One region of the Lysobacter cavernae genome, then DNA from elsewhere that is predicted to be linked to it. Evidence: predicted binding sites of a transcription regulator. Region 1 holds the regulator's gene; each other region holds the start of a gene.

Region 1 (3,271 bases):
TTCTCGTGGGCCACGATGCCGTACGGGACCAGGTCGAGGTCCTTCTTCACTTCGGCGTCGGTGAACTTGCGGCCGATCAGGCGCTTCACCGCGTAGAAGGTGTTCTTTGGGTTGGTGACGGCCTGGCGCTTGGCCGAGGCGCCGACCAGGACTTCGCCGTCCTTGGTGAACGCGACGATCGACGGCGTGGTGCGGTCGCCTTCGGCGTTCTCGATGACCTTGGCCTTGCCGCCTTCCATGATCGCCACGCACGAGTTGGTCGTGCCCAGGTCGATACCGATGATTTTGCCCATGGTTGTTGCTCCCTCTCGAATGCTTTGAATTTGGGGCGGCCGTGCCGCCGATGAGCGCTATTTGGGGGGCTCTGCGCCCCGGTTCAAGGCGTCAGTCGTGCTTGGCGACCACGACCAGCGCCGGGCGCAGCAGGCGTTCGTTCAGCAGCCAGCCCTTCTGGTAGACCTGCACGACCTGCCCCGGCGCGTGCTGTGCGCTGTCGACCATGCTCATGGCCTGGTGGTGCTCCGGGTTGAACGACTGGCCGGCCGGGTCGACCTCCACCAGGCCGTTGTCGTTGGCCACCTTGAGCAGCTGCTTCAGGGTCAGCTCCATGCCTTCGCGCAGGTGCTGGGCGGTGTCGCTGGGCACGGCCAGGCCGGCCTCGAGGCTGTCGATCACCGGCAGCAGGTCGCCGAGCAGGCGCTCGTTGGCGAACTTGCGCGCCATCTCGATATCGCGGGCCATGCGCTTTCGCTGGTTCTCAAGGTCGGCACGCTCGCGCAATGCGTCCTCGCGCAACTGGGCCAGTTCGGCCTGGGCCGTGGCGAGCTGGGCGGCCAGGGCGCCGTTGGCATCGTTTTCGGTGGCCACGTCGGGCGTGCCGTTAGGATCGTTCTGGGTCATGCGTGCTCCATCCCTGCGCCAGCGGCGCCAAGCCTGTGGAAATCTGCGCAACCAATGCGCAACAGGGCAGCAATGGGGCCGCCCCGCGGGGTTTCAAGACAAAGGGCTGACGGCGCGACGGCTCAGCTCTCGGGGTGGATCGCCGCGCCGAGCGCGTCGGCCGCGGCCTGGACCACCGGGATCACCCGCTCGTAGGCCATCCGGGTCGGCCCGATCACGCCGAGCACGCCCAGCACCTGGCTGCCGGCCGCGCCGCCGGCCACGTAGGGCGCCGTCACCAGCGACAGGCCCTCCAGCGGCGCCAGCCCGGTTTCCTCGCCGATGAAGATGCGCACCCCGGGCGCCCGCACGGTGCGTTCGAGCAGCTGCAGGATCTCGCGCTTGCGGGCGAAGGCGTCGAACAGCTCGCGCAGGCGGTCGAGGTCGGCCAGCTCCTGCACGCCCATCAGCCGGGTTTGCCCGGCCAGCACCATGTCGTCGTGCTCGGGCACCAGCACCTGCTCGGCCAGCTCGACCGACTGCGACAGCAGCAGTTGCATCTCGGCTTGCGCCGAGCGCAGTTCACGCAACAGGGTCGCGCGGATGTCGGCGACCGTGCGGCCGGCAAAGTGGGCGTTGAGGTAATTGGCCACCCGCTCCAGTTCACCGCCATCGAACGGGCGACGGGTCTGGATGATCCGGTTCTGCACCTCGTTATCGGCGAACACCACGATCGCCAGCACGCGCGCGCCGTCCAGCGGGACGAAGTCGATGCGGCGGAACGCGAACTGCTCGCGCCGCGGCACGCTGACCACGCCGACGAAGTGGGTCATCGCCGACAGCAGCTCCGAAGCACTGCCGAGCAGCGCCTGGGTGCCCGACCCGGCCGGCAGCTCGCTGCGCAGCCGGACCACGTCGCTGTCCGGCAACGGCCGCACCTGCAGCAACGAGTCGACGAACAGGCGGTAGCCCTGCGCCGTGGGGACCCGCCCAGCCGAACTGTGTGGCGCACTGAGCAGGCCGGCGTCCTCCAGGTCGGCGAGGATGTTGCGGATCGTCGCCGCACTCACGTCCAGACCGGCGTGCCGCGCCAGCGTCTGCGAGCCGACCGGCTCGCCGCTGTGGATGTAGCGGCCGATCAGCGTGCGCAGCAACTGGCGCGCGCGCGGGTCAAGGCTGGGGTCGGCGGGTTTGCGGCTCATCGGCCCGGTATAAGCCCCTGCCCCCGGCGCACGCAAGCGGCACCCGGCGACCGTCGTACCCGAGCGTCCCAGCCGGTGAGACGGTGGACGACTATCAAGCGGCCTCCTTCACAAGGCACAATCGCGCCCCGATGCTCGCGCACCTTTCCCTCAAGCACTTTGCCGTGGTCAGCGCGGCCGAACTCAGCTTCGGCCCAGGCCTGACCGTGATCTCGGGCGAAACCGGCGCCGGCAAGTCGCTGCTGGTCGACGCGCTCGGCCTGATCTGCGGCCTGCGCGCCGACAGCGGCGTGGTCCGCCACGGCGCCGACCGCGCCGAACTGGTCGCCGACTTCGTTCTCGACGATGTGCCGTCCGCACGCGACTGGCTGCGCGAGAACGAGCTGGACGAGGACGAGTCCTGCCAGGTGCGACGGGTGATCCGCGCCGACGGCGGCTCCAAGGCCTGGGTCAACGGCCGCCCGGTGACCCTGAGCCAGCTGGGCGAACTGACCGCACAACTGGTCGAAATCCACGGCCAGCACGAGCACCAGGCCCTGCTGTCCAGGCCGAGCCAGCTCGCCCTGCTCGACGCCTTCGGCCGCACCGAGACCGAGCGCGGCGCAGTCGGAACGGCTACGGCGCACTGGAGCGCGCTGCTGCGCGAACGCGACGAGCTGTCGGCGCAGGGAGACGTCTCCGACCGGATCGCCTGGCTGGAGCACCAGCACGCCGAACTCGACCGCGAAACCCTGGAGCCCGAGGCGATCGCCAAGCTGCAGGGCGACCACCGCCGCCAGGCCCATGCCGCCGGCCTGATCGCCGCCTGCGAGAGCGCTTTCGCCCGCCTCGGCGGTGACGAAGGCCCATCGCTGTCGCGCAGCCTGCAACAGGTGCGCGGCGAGCTGCAGCGCGTCGCCGAGCACGAATCGCGCCTCGATGAGGTCGATGCCATGCTCGACAACGCCGCCATCCAGGTCGACGAGGCCCTGGCCCTGCTCGACCGCGTGCGCAGCGATCTCGACCTCGACCCGGCCGCCTTCGAGACCATCGAACGCCAGCTGGGCCGCCTGCACGAGCTCGCGCGCAAGCACCGCGTGCCGCCCGAGCAGCTCGCCGCGCAGCGCGATGCGATTGCCGAGGAACTCGACACCCTGCGCGGTGCCGGCGAGCGCCTGTCTGGGCTCGATGCCGAGATCGCCGTCGCCCAC
Region 2 (3,271 bases), on a different contig from region 1:
GCGGTGACCGTCGGCGCCGGATTGGCCGTGGCGAAGCTCTGGCCGTGGTTGCAGGCGCCAAAGGTCTGCGTGGCCGAGGCGCGCCAGCTGAAGTCGCTGTAGCGGCCGCCGTTGCCGCCCAACTGCAGCGAGGTGCCGGCGGCGGTCGATGCCGATTCGCTGACCGGCAGGTTGACGCTGCTGCGCCCCGCGGCCGGGCCGTTGGACGCCGTGACCGTGCCCTCATAACTGAGGAACTGCACCACCGCACCACTGGCATCGACCAGGGCGAGCGCGTCGTTGGCGCCGTTCTGCAGGCCGTTGCTGGGGTAGCTGACCGTGGCGATGCGCACGCTGCCGCCGCAACTGACCGCGCTGCCGGCCGGCAGCGGGTCGTTGTCGTAGGTGGTGGCCGCCGACGGCGTGGCGCCGTTGTACAGGTAGAGGCGGTAACCGCTGAGGGACTCGCCGGCGGTGGCGACCACCTCGATGCGCTCGCCGACGTCGCCGCTGGCGGTGGCGTCGTCGTAATGCAGCTCGTTGATGAAGACTTCGGCGTGGACGACGCCACCCACGAACAGACAGGCGCAACCCAGCGCCCTTGCCACGGCAGACGAGTGATGAGACACGGACATGCTCCTTGCGATCCAGTGCCGACTATACGGCGCGGCCGATGACAGTTCGGGCGGTCCGGGACGCGGCGCGGTGGCTATGTGATGCGCGTCCGAATACGGCCGGCGATAGCAGCAAGCGGCTGCGTCGGGGCTAACGCTCGCCGTGGGCGTTGCCGCCGGCGCCGACACGGGGACGAGTGCGGCCAGTGCGCAGCTCGGCGAGCTGCTCGACGACCTCGACCAGCGGTGCCTTGGCCCGCGTCGGTGCCTCGCGGAACGCGGCCAGCAGGCGCAGCTCCAGCGGGTCGTCGACCAGGGTCGCGTCGGCCGCGGCGACCGAATCCAGCGCCGTGTCCGACGACAGGCTCATCTTGCCGCGGCCGGTGGCCAGCCACTCGAACTGCACCCCGGTGACCAGCGCGACTTCGCGCAGGTGGGCGGCGCTCGGGTGCTTGCCCTGGGTGGCCTCCCAGTGGCCGACCGCGCTGCGCTGCACGCCGACCGCCGCGCCAAGGGCGGCCTGCGACAGCCCGGCGTGGCGGCGGGCCAGGCGGATGCGTTGCTGTGGGGTCATGACTGGGCTTCCTTCTAGGAGCGACCTTTACTCACCAGGCGAACGATATACACCTAAGCTTGTGCGCTATTGATAGCATGGCGATCGCACTTTTCTAAGCTTAATCAATAGTTTCATGTGAATTTCAGCGGCAACCGCTACCGATACTAGGCATTTGATCACACCCGAAGCACTGGCCGAAGTGACGCGGAATGAACAAGATTGCCCTTCGCTGACACGGAAGTCGGCATCGACAGGGCGTCGGTTCGGGGGACGGGCGCAGGACAGCGCCGTGCAGAGGACGGCCTACTCCGTACCAAGGGAGCGCGTTCCACGGGACGCGCTCCTTTTTTGTTCCTGCACCACGGGCCCCATTGGTTCCGATGTCCTCGCCTCAGGTTTTCTCCGCCAGGCCTTGAAAGCCCCGGCGCGCGCCCCATCTTCCCGTCAGTCCCGGTTCGCCGGGCTTCTTTTGCACGCGGCGTTGGCACTCGTCTCGGGCGACTGCTAAAATTTCGCGACTTTTCCCACCCGTTCAACCACTTACGTACGCTCCTCGGAGGCTGTTGCCATGAATATCAAGCCGCTCTACGACCGCGTGGTCATCAAGCGCATGGAAGAAGAAAAGATGTCCGCCGGCGGCATCGTGATCCCGGACTCCGCCACCGAGAAGCCGATCAAGGGCGAAGTCGTTGCCGTCGGCGCGGGCAAGGTGCTCGACAACGGCAGCGTGCGCGCGCCGGTGGTCAAGGTCGGCGACAAGGTGCTGTTCGGCAAGTACAGCGGCACCGAGGTCAAGCTCGACGGCACCGAATACCTGGTGGTGAAGGAAGACGACATTTTTGCCGTGCTCGGCTGATAGCCGATCACGGCGTGATTCGTGATTGGTGATTCGTAAGAGCAAGCCTGCTCCGTCATCACCGTCCCGCACGAATCCGTCGCTTCTCGCTTTTCCGAATCACCAATCACGAATCACTCATCACGAGGTTCCACCAATGGCTGCCAAAGAAATCCGTTTCGGTGAGGACGCGCGCGCAAAGATGGTGCGCGGCGTCAACGTGCTCGCCAATGCCGTCAAGGCCACCCTCGGCCCGAAGGGCCGCAACGTCGTGCTCGAGAAGAGCTACGGCGCGCCGACGATCACCAAGGACGGCGTGTCCGTCGCCAAGGAGATCGAGCTGAGCGACAAGTTCGAGAACATGGGCGCGCAGATGGTGAAGGAAGTCGCGTCCAAGACTTCCGACAACGCCGGTGACGGCACCACCACCGCCACCGTGCTGGCGCAGGCGCTGATCCGCGAGGGCATGAAGGCGGTCGCCGCCGGCATGAACCCGATGGACCTCAAGCGCGGCATCGACAAGGCCGTGGTCGAGGCCGTGAGCGAGCTGAAGAAGCTCTCCAAGCCGTCGTCGACGAGCAAGGAAATCGCCCAGGTCGGCGCGATCTCGGCCAACTCGGACACCAACATCGGCGACCTCATCGCGCAGGCGATGGACAAGGTCGGCAAGGAAGGCGTGATCACCGTTGAAGACGGTTCGGGCCTGGAGAACGAGCTCGACGTGGTCGAGGGCATGCAGTTCGACCGCGGCTACCTGTCGCCGTACTTCATCAACAACCAGCAGTCGATGTCGGCCGAGCTGGATGATCCGTTCATCCTGCTGTACGACAAGAAGATCTCCAACGTGCGCGACCTGCTGCCCGTCCTCGAGGGCGTGGCCAAGGCCGGCAAGCCGCTGCTGATCGTCGCCGAGGAAGTCGAAGGCGAAGCGCTGGCGACCCTGGTGGTCAACACCATCCGCGGCATCGTCAAGGTCTGCGCCGTCAAGGCGCCGGGCTTCGGTGACCGTCGCAAGTCGATGCTCGAAGACATGGCCGTGCTGACCGGCGGCACCGTGATCTCCGAGGAAGTCGGCCTGCAGCTCGAGAAGGCGACCATCGCCGACCTCGGCCGTGCCAAGAAGGTGCAGGTCTCCAAGGAGAACACCACCATCATCGACGGCGCCGGCGACGGCGCAGGCATCCAGGCCCGCATCAAGCAGATCAAGGCGCAGATCGAGGAGACCTCCTCCGACTACGACCGCGAGAAGCTGCAGGAGCGCGTGGCCAAGCTGGCCGGCGGCGTGGC
Region 3 (3,271 bases), on a different contig from region 1:
TTGGCCGAGCTGGCCAGCAGCTACGGCAGCGCGTTCGAGCTGCAGGGCTTCACCCTGCCGTACGCGGCGGCGATCGTGCTCGGCGCCGGCGTGCTCGGCTGGCTCGGCGCCGGCTTTGTCACCGGCCACTACCTGCGCCAGACCCGGCCGACCTCGACATGACGACCTCCCCGCGTGATCTGCGCCACTTCGACACCGCCGCGCCGCGGATCATGGTCGTCGACGGTTCCAAACTGGTGCGCAAGCTGATCGGCGACGTGCTCGCGCGCGAGGTTGCCGATGCGGTCGTCGTGCCCTGCAGCGGCATCACCGAAGCCCGCGCCGCGCTCGCCGCCGGCGCCGTCGACCTGGTCACCACCTCGCTGGTGCTGCCCGACGGCGATGGCGTGGCGTTGGCGCGCAGCGTGCGTGAGGCCGCGGGCCAGGCCTACGTGCCGGTGATCGTGGTGTCCGGCGACGCCCAGGCGCACCTGGAGGCGCGCCGCTTCACCGAGGACGTCACCGACTACTTCGACAAGGCACTCGGCCACACCGCGCTGGCGGCGTTCATTCGCGGCTACGTGCAGCCGCAGCCGATTCCCGGCGCGCGCGTGCTCTACGTCGAGGACAGCAAGGTGGTGGCGCTGGCAACCAAGCGCATGCTCGAACGCCACGGCCTGGGCGTGCTGCACTTCATCGGCGTCGAGGAAGCGCTGGAGCACCTCGAAGCGCACCGCGGCGATGATGACCCCGGCGCCGACCTCGTGCTCACCGACGTGTACCTGAAGGGCGCGCTCAGCGGCAACGACCTGCTCGATCGCGTGCGCCACGACTTCGGCTACGGCAAGCGCCGCCTGCCGGTGCTGGTGATGACCGGCGACGCCAACGCCGACAACCAGAGCGCGCTGCTGCGCGCCGGCGCCAACGACCTGGTGCTAAAGCCGATCGAGGAGCGCCTGCTGGTCACCAAGACCCTGTTCCAGCTGCGCCTGGCGCGGCTGCCCGAGCAGGCCACGCTCGACGCATGAACGACGGCGCCGACCGCATCAGGCTGGAGCCGTCGTGGAAGGCGCGCGTCGGCGACTGGTTCGCGCGCCCCGACATGCAGGCGCTGGCGGCGTTCCTGCGCGAGCGCAAGGCCAGCGGCGCACGCATCTACCCGCCCGGGCCGCAGATCTTCGCCGCGTTCGACGCCACGCCATTCGATGCGGTGAAGGTGGTGATCCTCGGCCAGGACCCGTACCACGGCCCCGGTCAGGCCCACGGCCTGTGCTTCTCGGTGCAGCCCGGGGTGGCGGTGCCGCCGTCGCTGGACAACATCTTCAAGGAGGTCCAGCGCGACCTCGGCATCGCCCGGCCCGACCACGGCTGCCTGCTGCCGTGGGCGCAGCGTGGCGTGCTGCTGCTCAACGCCGTGCTCACGGTCGAGGACGGCCGCGCCGGCGCGCACCAGGGCAAAGGCTGGGAGGGCTTCACCGACCACGTCGTCGACACCCTCAACCGCGAGCGCGACGGCCTGGTGTTCCTGCTCTGGGGCAGCTACGCCCAGGCCAAGGGCAAGGTCATCGACCCGCGCCGCCACCGCGTGCTCAAGGCGCCGCACCCGTCACCCTTGTCGGCGCACCGCGGTTTCATCGGCTGCGGGCATTTTTCCGCGACCAACGAGTACCTGGCCCGTCACGGCCAGGCGCCGATCGACTGGTCGCTGCCGCCGCGCGCGAACCTGGGCCGGGTCTGACCGGCGATCACCTGCGGCATTGCGGCTGGGCCTCGGGCGGAAGGGCCCGGCGTGAACCGCGTGTTCAGCTGCCGCGGCCGGTTTGACCCCGGATTCACGCCCGTTCCGGCAGCCTGCCGGTCTGCTTTCCGAGCCGCGCCAGTGTTCCAGCATTGCAACGCTGCGGAACTTCCGGGGTCTTTAGCAGTCCTAGACCCCGACTGCTAAGATGACCGCCATGACCCAGACCGCCGTTTCGACTGCCCTGATCGCCAACAACCTGCCGGTGCCGACCCTCAATGGGCTGGCCCCACTCGGCTCGCTCGACGCCTACATCGGTGCCGTGCACCGCATCCCGGTGCTGAGCGCCGAGAACGAACAGCAGCTGGCCCGCCGCTTCCGCGAGGGCGAAGACCTCGACGCCGCGCGCGAGCTGGTGCATTCGCACCTGCGTTTCGTCGTCCACGTCGCCCGCGGCTACAACGGCTACGGCCTGCAGATCGGTGACCTGATCCAGGAAGGCAACATCGGCCTGATGAAGGCGGTGAAGCGCTTCGACCCGGACCAGGGCGTGCGCCTGGTGTCCTTCGCCGTGCACTGGATCCGTGCCGAGATGCACGAGTTCATCCTCAAGAACTGGCGCATCGTCAAGGTCGCCACGACCAAGGCCCAGCGCAAGCTGTTCTTCAACCTGCGCAAGTCCAAGACCCGCCTGGGCTGGATGAACGCCGAGGAAGTGCGCCTGGTCGCGCAGGACCTCAACGTCTCCGAGCGTGAGGTGCTGGAGATGGAGTCGCGCCTGTCCGGTCGCGACATCGGCTTCGATGCGCCGTCGGACGAGGACGACGACCACGCGCCGCCGTCGCCGGCCGCGTACCTGCGCACGCACGACGAGGATCCCTCGCAGATGTACGAGCGCGAGGACGAGGAGGACAGCCAGTTGTCGCTGCTGCGCGCGGGCATGGCCGGGCTTGATGCGCGTTCGCGCGACATCATCAAGCGCCGCTGGCTCGACGCCGACAGCAAGATCACCCTGCAGGAACTGGCCGACGAGTACGGCGTCAGCGCCGAGCGCATCCGTCAGATCGAGGCCAACGCGCTGAAGAAGATGCGCGCGCTGTTCGCGGCGTAAGCCGCCCGCAGTGAAGGCGTCACCGCAACGGCCCGGGCAACCGGGCCGTTTGCATTGGTGGGGAGGTGGAGCGGATCGCGGGGGAACCATGCCCGCGCAAGAAACGGATATCGCCGTCGCCGCGTGACCAATAACGTGGCCGTCCCTTGCTGACGGAACACGCCGATGGTCTCGTATCGAATCGAAGGGCTCGCGCCCACCTTGTTTGCACCCTTGTTCGCGCTCGACGACGCCACGCTGGCCAGCCGCGACATGCGCCGCGTGACCGTCGACTCGCCGACCGCTTATCCGTGCCGGATCTCGCTGGTCGCCGCGCAGCCCGGCGAAACGGTGCTGCTGTTGCCGTTCGAGCACCATCCGGCCGCAAGCCCGTACCGCGCCAGCGGCCCGATCTTCGTGCGCGAGCACGTCGCGGCCGCGACCCATGTCGACGAGATCCCGCC

The links. The regulator HrcA, encoded in region 1, represses chaperone genes, less so after heat shock. The targets are predictions, from matches to a motif close to TTNGCACTCNNNNNNNNNGAGTGCNAA.
Region 2: the regulator HrcA is predicted to act here: its motif matches at 1,631-1,657, upstream of groES (co-chaperone GroES).
Region 3: the regulator HrcA is predicted to act here: its motif matches at 1,898-1,924, upstream of rpoH (RNA polymerase sigma factor RpoH).

The regions. Positions count from the first base shown of each region.
Region 1 is NZ_JBHRXK010000001.1:172,514-175,784, forward strand. It holds gene dnaK (molecular chaperone DnaK) at 1-293, opposite strand, end outside; gene grpE (nucleotide exchange factor GrpE) at 385-900, opposite strand; gene hrcA (heat-inducible transcriptional repressor HrcA) at 1,023-2,081, opposite strand; gene recN (DNA repair protein RecN) at 2,213-3,271, shown strand, end outside.
Region 2 is NZ_JBHRXK010000002.1:55,521-58,791, reverse strand. It holds gene ACFOLC_RS04700 (endonuclease) at 1-614, opposite strand, end outside; gene ACFOLC_RS04695 (helix-turn-helix transcriptional regulator) at 745-1,167, opposite strand; gene groES (co-chaperone GroES) at 1,718-2,005, shown strand; gene groL (chaperonin GroEL) at 2,142-3,271, shown strand, end outside.
Region 3 is NZ_JBHRXK010000002.1:466,570-469,840, reverse strand. It holds gene ftsX (permease-like cell division protein FtsX) at 1-162, shown strand, start outside; gene ACFOLC_RS06430 (response regulator) at 159-1,007, shown strand; gene ung (uracil-DNA glycosylase) at 1,004-1,717, shown strand; gene rpoH (RNA polymerase sigma factor RpoH) at 1,935-2,828, shown strand; gene ACFOLC_RS06415 (DUF1203 domain-containing protein) at 2,994-3,271, shown strand, end outside.